Regions from separate parts of the Mesobacillus sp. genome, predicted to be linked through region 2. Evidence: riboswitches for the same ligand, from Rfam matches in the RefSeq annotation. Region 2 holds a riboswitch; the other holds the start of a gene.
The links. A riboswitch is a leader RNA that binds a small molecule or an ion and turns the genes downstream of it on or off. The one in region 2 is predicted to bind cyclic di-AMP.

Region 1 (5,855 bases), on a different contig from region 2:
CTTTCCATCGTTTACATCCGCATCAGGTGCGAGTGCTTCGAACCCGCCCACCGAGTTGGTAAGAGCAGCCAATAACAGGAAAGCTTCTCCTTCCCAGCTGCCATCCTCATACTCAACCTTCAATTGAATTGATTCACCGCTGATGAAGGACTTCGCACCTTCAAGGAAATACGCAAGTGATCCAAACTTTGTCTTTTGTTCAGCCGTAACGTTGTAGGAGGCTTCGGCAATAGAGCCGACAGCAAGCACATTGGCAAAATAACCTTCATCAATTTTTCCAATATCCACTCCAGCAGTATGCTGATCCTCCAATAATGCAATTGCTTCATACGGATCGAGAGGAATATTCAGTGCCCTGGCAAAGTCATTGATCGTGCCGAGAGGGATAATTCCAAGAGCAGGTCGATGGCTCTGTTCGGCAAGTCCATTGATCGCTTCATTGACCGTACCGTCGCCGCCCATCGCGATCACTGCATCATAAACGGCAACGCAGGCTTCAGTTGCAAAGGCCGCAGCATCTCCTTCTTTTTCTGTTTTCCTAATATCTATCTGACTATATTTCCCCCGCAGGGTTTCTTCGATTTTTTGCACATAATCATTCGCTTTTTCTTTTCCGGATGACGGATTCATGATAATCATTGCTTTCATCCCATCTGCCTCCAATCTTTGCCGAAGCTCTTAACTCTATTATTTACCTTTAAAAATTATCCAATAAACCATTCCATCTATTTATAGGGGAAAATCCCCTTCTCGGCGTACCTATAGGACATTCAGGCGAGGGAGTAGTCAGTGAATGTCTAATATAGGGGCTCTATAGGACATTCAGAAGGAAAAGTAGTCAGTGAAAGTCTTTTATGAGAGTTCTATAGGACATTCAGGAGGAGGAGTATTCAATGAATGCCCTATAGAGGGAGACCTCTTTAAATTTCATTACCTCAATTCCCATATATCTCCCATCCTTACAGCAACCTCCTTGGATTTTATGATTATCGCCTCTTGATATAGGGTATTTAGTTAACTAGCAAGCGAAAAAGAGAGAGGAGATCATAGGGGAATGCCAAAAAAATGGGTACTTTTTGCAGTGCTTGTGCTTTCAGCATTGTTTTTATCCGCCTGTGCCGAAAAGGAACAGCTTCAGGATGGAACAGAGCTGATTGACAAGGACGAGTTAGTTTTTACTGCTTCCGGCGAATTTAAGCCGTTCAGTTATTTAAATGATGATTTAACAATGACAGGCTTTGATATCGAAGTTGGAGAAGCAATCGCTAAAGAAATGGGACTCAAACCCGTTCAAAAAAGGATGAAATTCAAGGGGATTGTGGAAGGGGTAAAGACTGGGAGAGCTGATGTCGCGGTTGCCAGCCACACAATTAACCCTCAGCGAAGCAAGCATGTATTATTTTCAACTCCATATTACTATTCCGGTCCGCAAATATTTGTAAGGCCAGATAGCGGCATCAAGACTGTCGATGATTTAAAAGGAAAGGAAGTTGCTGTCGCAAAGGGTTCAACATATGCGGATACAGCCTCCAGATATACACCAAACATTAAGATGTATGACAGTGATATCACTGCATTGAAAGCCTTGAGCACAGGCCGCCATGACGCGGTCATCACCGACTTCGTCACAGGGAAAAGTGCTGCCAAGGAAGGCTTCCAGATTGAAGGAAGGCAGCTGATTGAACGGAGTGAGCAGGCTGTCGTTGTGCCAAAGGACAACCCTCAGCTTTTAAAACGGGTTAACGAAGCGCTTGAGAAGCTGCGCAAGGATGGCACACTTTCAAAAATCAGCGAGGAATACTTTGGCGAGGATATCACCACGAAGCCAGAGTAGACAGATAGATAATTTATAGAGAAGGGAAGTAAAAGCTTTGCCAAGTATAGGACATCTTTTTAAAACATTCATAGACAGCAGTGACCTGTTTATCGATGCGATGCTGCTTACACTGCAGCTGACCGTTGTATCAATTTTAGTAGGGATCGTGATAGGTCTATTCTTTGCACTCTTAAAAATTTCTAATATTAAACCGCTCGAATGGATTTCCGATGCGTATGTTTATCTCGTAAGGGGTACGCCATTAATCGTCCAAATCTTCATTTTATATTTCGGGATCAGCGGGATTTTCCTGATTCCTGATTTCTGGGCTGCGGCATTGGCGCTGGCCTTCCATAATGGTGCTTATATTGCTGAAATTTTCCGTGGTACGATTCAATCTGTCGATAAAGGGCAAATGGAAGCTGGACGTTCATTGGGTATGTCAAAGGCCCTGACAATGAGAAGGATCATTTTGCCTCAGGCATTCAGGCGTTCTCTGCCGCCGCTTGGCAACCAATTTATCATCGGCCTGAAGGACTCCTCACTGGCAGCCTTCATCTCGATGAATGAATTGTTCAACGTGGCAACAACACTTGGGTCGAACAACTTTGATGAAATGACTTATCTATTAATCGTAGCATTCTACTATTTAGTACTTGTCGCGATCTTGACATTGGCAGTGAGAGCGATTGAAAAGAGATTGGCCGTAAGTGACAGGTAAGGAGGGAAATTGTGTGTATACAAAAGAAATGATCCATATCGAAAATTTAAATAAGTCCTTTGGAGACCTGCATGTCCTGAAAGATGTCAATATTACTGTAAAAGAAAGTGACGTAGTCTGCCTTGTTGGTGCCAGTGGTTCTGGTAAAAGTACATTGCTGCGCTGCATCAATTTCCTTGAGAAGAAGGACAGCGGCAAAATCATTCTCGAGGGCAAGGAGGTTTCCCAGGAAACCCATGATATAAATGAAGTCCGCCAAAAGGTTGGGATGGTATTCCAGCATTTTAATCTTTTTCCACATATGACTGTACTTGAAAATATCATTGAAGCACCAGTCCATGTAAAAAAAGTTTCTAAAGATGCTGCAGTGAGAGAAGCAAAGGAACTGCTTGTGAAGGTCGGTCTTGAAGACAAGGCGGATGTCTATCCGAGCAAGCTTTCCGGCGGACAAAAGCAAAGGGTGGCGATTGCCCGCGCGCTGGCAATGAAGCCGGATATCATGCTGTTTGACGAACCGACTTCTGCATTGGACCCGGAATTGGTTGGAGAAGTACTGGCAACCATGAAGGAACTGGCTGAGGAAGGCATGACGATGGTGGTCGTAACCCACGAAATGGGCTTTGCCCGTGAGGTAGCCGACTAGATCGTCTACATGGATGAAGGCATTATCGTTGAAAAAGCAAAGCCAGAAGCATTCTTTACTAATCCAAAGGAAGAGCGCACGAAGGAATTTATCCAGACTACTGCTCTAAAATAAATGCTTTATCAGGCAGTCCAGTTGCAAAGCTGGGCTGCTTTTTTTGCTGAACAGACAAAATCTTAAATACTAATTTTAAGTAACCTCAGCCGATCTAACAAAGTTTAGATATTCTCCTTAAAAAACAAAGAAAAACAGTGATTCGGTGAGATAAGCAAGGATATGCTGGATGTTTTCGTATAATTTGGGCTCAAAGAGTCATTTTTAGCTTACTTTTCATGCTTTACAACTAGAAGTGCGCCGGAGTATGATTACAACAGTTTCAGATTTCATTCTATAGCGACAATTGAATAAGTTTCATATTTCTAAATCGCTGAATCCAATGGGAGCGGGGGAACCAACTATTGTGGGTGGTGATCCACTTGGGGTGAAGCCTTTTTAAAGGCGGGGCTATTCTGAGCCCTAATCCGACAGCTAACTCCGTAAGCGTTGCAGAAGAGGAAGGTGAAGCTTGTGAGACGAGTCTGTTCAAAAGTCCACAAGGCTATATCCGTTAGCCTCTGAGGGCTTTTTTGTTTTGTCTGATTTAAATAATCCGGATATTTACATTTGCTGAACAAGAAGCTCCTGCAGGAAATAATAAGAACAGAATTCCTCATACTAAGGGAAGAAGGGGAAACAACATGCGCAGGAAAATGCTTTTAAAGCTTGAGCCTCCTAAGGTGCTTGTCCTGGGTTTTGGGATCATCATAATGCTTGGCTCGATTCTGCTGTCACTTCCCGCTGCTACTGTAGATGGCAAAGGGCTCTCGTGGATGGATGCGTTGTTTACAGCCACTTCAGCGACCTGCGTTACCGGACTGGTAGTTGTTGATACAGGAGATACCTTCACTACTTTTGGTGAGGTAGTCATCCTTTCGATGATCCAGATTGGCGGACTTGGTTTCATGAGTTTTGCCACACTTCTGGCCTTCGTCCTGGGAAAAAAAATCTCTTTAAAAGAGAGGCTGGTCATCCAGGAATCATTGAATAACACCTCTGTGGAAGGGGTCGTCCGGCTTGTAAAACGGATCCTTATTTTTACAGCGTTGATTGAGATTACAGGTGGCATCCTGTTATCTCTGAGGTTTGCCCATGATATGGCTGCCGGCAAAGCGATTTACTTCGGCTTTTTCCATGCTGTCTCCAATTTTAATAATGCAGGATTTGACTTAATGGGAGAGTTTCGCGGGCTGACGGCGTACGTGAACGATCCGGTGGTTAACTTTACACTTATCTCGCTGATCAGTTTGGGCGGAATCGGCTTCATCGTAATGAATGAGCTGTTTGAATACAAAAGCACGAAACGAATTTCACTGCATTCTAAAATCGTACTTACAGTATCCGGTATTCTGGTGCTGATTGGGACGGTGCTGATCTTTTTGCTTGAATACAAAAATCCGGCTACTTTAAAACCGTTGTCCATGTCCGGGAAATTCTTGAGTTCTCTTTATCAAGCAGTTACGCCAAGGACTGCTGGCTCCAATACATTAAATATTGGCGATTTAACGCAAACAACATTATTCTTGATTATTTTTCTGATGTTTATCGGCGCTTCCCCAGGTTCGACTGGCGGCGGGATCAAAACAACCACATTCGCAATTCTGATGGGGGCGGTAAAATCCCAGATCCGTGGCAGGGAGGATGTCACCTTCTTTGGCAGAAGGATGGACTACACCATTATTTATAAATCTTTGACAGTAACACTCATTGCACTTTTTCTCGTTATATCCGTTACAATGGTGTTGACCGTGACAGAACCGGGAAAAGAGTTTCTGATGCTTTTCTTCGAGACGGTATCTGCCTTCGCAACAGTCGGCCTGTCGATGGGATTGACACCTGAGCTGTCACCGATGGGGAAGATTTTGATTACCTTTACGATGTTCGCAGGCCGGATTGGTCCGATGACACTAGCTTTTGCAGTAGCAAAAAAAAGAAAAGAAGACCATTACCGCTATCCGGCTGGGAAAGTGATGATTGGCTAGGAGGATGTACTTATGGCAAAGCAATACGCAGTAATCGGGATGGGCCGTTTTGGATCAAGTGTAGCGACCTCCCTTTATAATGAAGGAAACGATGTACTCGCAATCGATAAAAAAGAACAATATATTGAGGAATACAAGGAACACGTCACTCATGCAGTAATCGGCGATTCAACCGATGAGCAAACGCTGAGGGCTGTTGGAATCAGGAACTTTGATACAGTTATCGTTGCGATTGGCGACGACATCCAGGCAAGTATCCTGACAGTTCTCATCCTCAAGGAAATGGGAGTAGCCAATGTCGTCGCAAAAGCGCTCAACAAGCACCATGCACAGGTATTGTTCAAGGTCGGGGCAGACAAAGTCATCTTCCCGGAAAGAGATATGGGAGAAAGAGTAGCACATCAGCTGATGGCCTCACCTAACGTACTGAACTTCATCGAGCTTTCAGATGACTACAGCATTGAAGAAATCAAACTCCCAATGAGCATGGCAGGCAAAAACCTGATCGAGATCAATCTCCGTGCAAAATACAATATCACCGTTATCGGAGTAAAAACAGGTACGAAGGTAGACATTTCCCCTGACCCTGAAAAAACA
Region 2 (5,855 bases):
GAATTCACTGAGGAATTGCCATAAAGTCCTTCTTATTGCCTGTACCCATTCTAATTTGAATGCAACAGTCAGGGAGTGCTCTGCCCAGGCGACACCCTCTACTTCTGCAAAAGCAATAAGGTTTTCTTCCTCCCGCTCTACAATATAACCGACTAATTTTTCAGCGTTCTTCAAAAGGTCGATATTGCCTCGTTGCAGGATTTCATTAATTTTGGATGCAACATTCACTGCTTCCGATAATAGTTTTTGTTCGAAAATATCCCTGTTAGCCCTGATAAAATCAAGTACATTATCCTTCTGGACATAGGCAGCTTCCATTATGTACACTCCCTTAGCTTAATGATCTAAAATAATTAGCACTATCAACCTAGGTAAAACCTTCCTGTAAGCTACTTTAACAAAGGAAATAGGAAAATTCAAATTGTATAAGGAAATGGATTAAGGCAGCAAAGAAGGAATTACGCTATTTATAGCGAATGGTTTATGAAAATTATATCTAAAATAGGTGTGAATTAAAAATGATACTATTTGTGAACATTGAAAATATTATTTCCAGCAAGTGTGATGCAGTATTTAAAGCAATTGTTGACCATAGTCATATGAGCTATTGCTTCATTTCAAGCGGCAGCAGCCGGCTTGAAGCTGGAAGGGAAGTGATTTGGAGCTGGATGATGTCGGGGTGGAATTGCCGATCTAAGTTCTAAAGACAGAAAAACAGAAAGTGGAATTCGTCTGGTGTCCAAGCGGTGCTGAAACAACGGTAAAAATGACACTCTAGCCTCACGCTGAAAGAACGATTGTAAAGGTGCATGAGACAGGATGGGATAGCAGCGAAGAGGGAGTCCTCAGATATGGACAGCAAATTCAGGGCTGGACAGAACTGGTGACATGCCTGAAGGCCTATCTCGAATCTGGCATCAATTTGAAACCAGGAAAAAGCGTAACAAGCGATTCGCTTGAGTAATTGTGAATCGGAAATCCTTGATGAACTTTCATAGAGGAAATGAAAGTAGCGGGACAGGTGAGACCCCGCAGGAGCGAAAGCGACGAGGAGGCTCACCGCACGCTCCGAGGAAAGCGAAGCGCCTGGAACGAAAATCAACAGACTTTTACAAACATCTAGAATAGCGACACAGTATTAGAATAGAGTCTATCTAAATAAAGGAAATGATAGAACGATAGTGTCTTCAAGAATCATACGAAATACCCTCACTTGTTACTAATAGAAAAGTTAAGTAAATCGCACTTTTGAGTTCGATATAGCAAGAATAAGGAAGAGGGGATATAGAATGAAAATCACACTCATGCCAATCACCAAAGAAAATTGGGAGGATGCAATCGGCCTAAAAGTAAAAGAGGAGCAGAAGCAATTTGTGGCTTCCAACTTGCATTCCATCGCTGAAGTGCAGTTCCTTGAAAACTTTGTGGCTAAAGGTATTTATTACGGAGGAACATTGGCAGGTTTCGCAATGTATGGAATTGATCCGGATGACCAAAATTACTGGATCTATCGCCTGATGGTCGACCAGGATTTTCAAGGTAAAGGAATTGGGATTGCAGCTATAAATCTTATAGTGGAAGACATCAAACAGAAGAATGACACAGGCATCCCACTTATCATGATTGGGTACCATCCTGAAAATGAAGGGGCCAGATATACATATAAGAAAGCTGGATTTGTTGAAACAGTAGTGGCGCCATGGGGTGAGCAGCTTGCGGAATATAAACTGTCTTAGTTAGCAAATTAGCAAAATAATAAATAGCCAGCAGAGTGACCTCTCGCTGGCTATCGTTATCGATTAGGATGCTTTGTTTAAAACTTTGGATTTGGCTGAAGGCTTAAAGACGCCTTCCCATTTGGCAATAACGATCGCTGCAAGGGAATTGCCCACGACATTGACTGCAGTTCTTCCCATGTCTAGAATCCTGTCAATGCCAGCGATAAATGCTAAGCCTTCTACCGGCAATCCAGCCGTACCGAGAGTCGCCAATAGAACGACAAAGGATACTCCTGGTACCCCGGCAATGCCTTTAGAGGTTACCATTAAGACAAGCATTAAGGATATTTGTTCTGAGATGCTCATATCAATTCCGTACATTTGTGCGATGAAGATCGCTGCTAATGCCTGGTAAAGTGTAGAACCATCCAGGTTAAAGGAGTAGCCTGTGGGGATGACGAAAGAAGTGATGTGCTTCGGCGCACCTTCTTTCTCCATTTTATCCATGATTCTTGGCAGAACGGTTTCAGAACTTGCTGTTGAAAATGCAAGGATTAATTCATCCTTTAAAGTCACAATCAATTTGAAAATATTATAGCCGGCCAGTTTGGCTACTGATCCCAATACAACAATGACGAAGAATGCCATCGTTCCATATACTGTAAGGACAAGTTTACCAAGCGGGATCAGTGATTCAAGACCGAATTTAGATACTGTTACACCAATGAGTGCAAATACACCAAAAGGTGCAACCTTCATGATTTGGTTAGTTGCATAGAACATTGCGTCTGCGGTTCCCTGGAAAAAAGCAATAACCGGTTTTCCTTTTTCGCCAATGGCCGATATTCCGAGACCAAAAACAAGAGAAAAGAATATGATTGCCAGCATGTCTCCTTCAGCGAATGCTGTAATTGGATTTGTAGGAACTATTTCTACCAATGTAGTAACCATTGATTTTGTTTCCTGCGTTTCAGCGGTATCTACATAACTGCCAATATCTGTTTTATCAAGTTCGCTCATATTTACGCCAGCGCCTGGCTGGAATAGGTTTGCTGATATGATCCCGACGATAATCGCAATGGTCGTGATTATTTCGAAGTAAAGAAGTGTTTTGCCTCCAATTTTTCCTAATTGCTTAATGTCTCCGACACCAGCAACGGCAACAATAATACTAGCAACAACGATTGGCACGACGATCATCTTAATTAATCGGAGAAAAATATCTCCTATAGGCTGCAGATAAGAGGCCACAGCAGGATTGCCAAAGAATACCGCGCCTACAATAATACCGAGGACGAGACCGATAAAAATTTGGCCCGCCAGACTGATTTTTTTCAATTAAATTTCCTCACCTTCTGTAAAATCTCTAAGCTGAAATAGCAAATGGCAAGGGAAACAAGATTTTTCTCTGCAAAAAAAAGACACTTCGGGTGTCTGTAGAGAGATTTGATCCTCTGTTCCCTTTTTGTCGCTTACGAGGTTAGCTGCCGGGTTAGGAATTGGAAACGAAATCCCCTTCTTCATGAATTCACCCCAGGCGGATGCCGCCAGTTGGTTCCCCCGTTCTTTATGAAAGATTAAGCGGTAAAATATATTTGATAATATTATATCAATATCATAAAAAAGTAAATGTTAATTCTTTACCAGAGTAAAGTGTTGTTTGGACTTTTAAGTGCTGGGGTGGAGGGATCGTTGGATAATTGTAAGGGGTTTTCATACACCTGCTATCCTCCATAATTGGAGAGAATGCCTTAATAAAAGGACTAAAGACAACTAGGAGGTTTTACTATGAAAGAGGAGTTTGAGTTATGGAAAAACAATTAGATTTAGTAAGACCTACTCTAGATTTAGAAAAGGAATACCTCGATTTTTACCAGGAATGGAAAGAAAGCGGAGAGAACATGGTTCCCTGGGTTATTAGCAAGAATCCATCCGATTTTCAAGCCATGGTCGATTTCTTACTGGAAAACGAGAAGGGTGAGAATCTTCCTGAAGGCTGGGTTCCTGATTCGACTTATTGGCTTGTGAATGATAAAAACAAAATCCTTGGCGCGGTTAACATAAGACATGCGCTCAACGAGAAACTTTTAAATTCAGGCGGTCATATTGGGTATGGTATCCGACCGTCTGAACGCCATAAAGGCTACGCCGCACAAATATTATCCTTAGCCTTAGAGAAAACCAGGTCAATGGGAATCGATAGGGTACTAGTTGTTTGTGATGCGGTCAACATCGCCTCAGAGCGGACCATTATAAAAAATGGCGGAGTTGAAGATATCAGTTATACAGAGGAAGATGGCAATGTTGTAAAACGGTTCTGGATTGAGCTATAAGATGTGAGATAGAAGCTTACTGGTAAAAAAACAGTCCTTACTGGTGAAAAAACAGTCCTTACTGGTGAAAAAAGGGTTCTTACTGGTGAAAAAATCATCTCAACTAGTAAAAAAATTGTCCCTACTGGTGAAAAACTGTCATCACCACACAAAAAAGACTAATCCAAACCTTAAACTGTATTAAAAATGTTCTGTGAACTGAAAAAGTGAAAAATTTAAGGGGGATGTATCGTTGTTATTTCAAAATGGGAAGTTAAAAGTTAGGGAACTGGAACCAAATGATGCCGAGTTAATGGTTAAATGGCTTTCCGATCCCGCAATTCTTGAATTTTATGAGGGAAGAGATAACGTTTTTGATTTAAAGAAAGTTATCGAGGTTTTCTTCAGCCCAGATCCACATGAAAAAAGGTGTATGGTTGTCTTTGAAGATATTCCAATTGGCTATCTGCAATTTTATGAATTAGAACAGGAGAACCGGAATGCGTTTGGGTTAGACAAACAAGAAGCCATATTCGGTACTGACCAGTTTATAGGGGAGCCTGCTTATTGGAACAAGGGTATTGGTCAGCTATTGATGAAGTCAGCCATTGATTATTTAATGAATGAAAATGGAGCGGACCGTATAGTTGTCGATCCGCAAACCTGGAATGTTCGGGCGATTGCTTGTTATGAAAAAGCAGGATTTAAAATAAAAAAGCTGCTGCCCAGTCACGAATGGCATGAAGGTGAATATAGGGACAGCTGGTTAATGGAGTATGCATCATCAAACTAGTTATCATATCTGAATTTCATAAAGGAAATAACCCGCATTATGATACTGGAAAATGCACCTAATATCGCACTTCCGATAATATCAGAAGGATAATGGTGACCGACCCAAACTCTTGAGAAGCCTGTGACAGCAGACAGTCCAAGCATAAGACTCCCTAATGTCCGATTGAACATCAATATCGATACAGAAACTGCAAAAGCAAGAATCGTATGCTTGCTTGGGAAGGAAGAATCCATCTTTGAGGGAATCAGTATTCCCACACGCCTTTTCTTAAATGGTCGAGGTTTATAATAAAATAATTTAATGAGCATATGCAGGAGGAATGAGAGCAAAACAGAACCTCCTGTCTCAATAGCAACTCTCTTTTTTAAATGTTTGTTAAGTAAAAACAGCAGGATAATGAAGATGTAAACATACCGAATTCTATTTGAAATGAAAATCATGAACTGATCCGCGGTGTTGATGCGGCCAGACAACCGTTGGATCAGCTTGAACACTGTGAGGTCCATAAAGGCAGCTCCTTTAATTTCATTCCTGTTATTTTCCCACTGGCACAATGAAACATGTATCAAAAGGGGGGATTTTATTAAGTGAGACATATGAAGATAGAAAATCTTGGTTAGATTCAAACAACCCTGGACTTTTTGTTATCTTTAAATGAAATTAAAGAGATTTCATTATCTGTGGAAGGAAAAAGCGATCAGCTATTCATGCATACAGGAGAGCAGGATTTACTTTAAAACATAACTTGCTTTTTTTATGGCAGAAGAGAGGGATTGGAGAAAGTTGTTTAGATGTTAGGGGAATTTTCTTCAAAAAAAAATCAAGCATTTGTGAAGCTGCTTGATAAAGGTTGCAGCATTCTTTTTCTCTTAAGCTGAGGTATTGGTTTTCTCATTCCCAAGATCCTCCGCACCTTGATTAGTATTGGTTACTCTAAATAATTCAAGTCCTCTTAATAGAGCATCGCCTCCAAAGCCAGCCATTATGGACATCAAGAATACCCGAAGCAAAGAGTCGGCCTCTGCTGAT

Region 1: another riboswitch for cyclic di-AMP. It lies ahead of AC3EBE_RS02385 (TrkH family potassium uptake protein); the one in region 2 lies ahead of AC3EBE_RS00030 (cation:dicarboxylate symporter family transporter).

The regions. Positions count from the first base shown of each region.
Region 1 covers NZ_JBYNSB010000009.1:51,160-57,014, forward strand. Annotated here, with positions in the region: gene AC3EBE_RS02365 (diacylglycerol/lipid kinase family protein) at 1-648, opposite strand, end outside; gene AC3EBE_RS02370 (transporter substrate-binding domain-containing protein) at 1,055-1,834, shown strand; gene AC3EBE_RS02375 (amino acid ABC transporter permease) at 1,872-2,537, shown strand; partial or broken gene AC3EBE_RS02380 (amino acid ABC transporter ATP-binding protein) at 2,566-3,294, shown strand; cyclic di-AMP (ydaO/yuaA leader) riboswitch at 3,596-3,738, shown strand; gene AC3EBE_RS02385 (TrkH family potassium uptake protein) at 3,918-5,258, shown strand; gene AC3EBE_RS02390 (potassium channel family protein) at 5,271-5,855, shown strand, end outside.
Region 2 covers NZ_JBYNSB010000001.1:1,016-6,870, reverse strand. Annotated here, with positions in the region: gene AC3EBE_RS00050 (STAS domain-containing protein) at 1-318, opposite strand, end outside; gene AC3EBE_RS00045 (hypothetical protein) at 519-704, shown strand; gene AC3EBE_RS00040 (hypothetical protein) at 806-964, shown strand; gene AC3EBE_RS00035 (GNAT family N-acetyltransferase) at 1,290-1,736, shown strand; gene AC3EBE_RS00030 (cation:dicarboxylate symporter family transporter) at 1,800-3,056, opposite strand; cyclic di-AMP (ydaO/yuaA leader) riboswitch at 3,173-3,312, opposite strand; gene AC3EBE_RS00025 (GNAT family N-acetyltransferase) at 3,527-4,051, shown strand; gene AC3EBE_RS00020 (GNAT family N-acetyltransferase) at 4,284-4,823, shown strand; gene AC3EBE_RS00015 (undecaprenyl-diphosphatase) at 4,820-5,332, opposite strand; gene AC3EBE_RS00010 (DUF4257 domain-containing protein) at 5,696-5,855, opposite strand, start outside.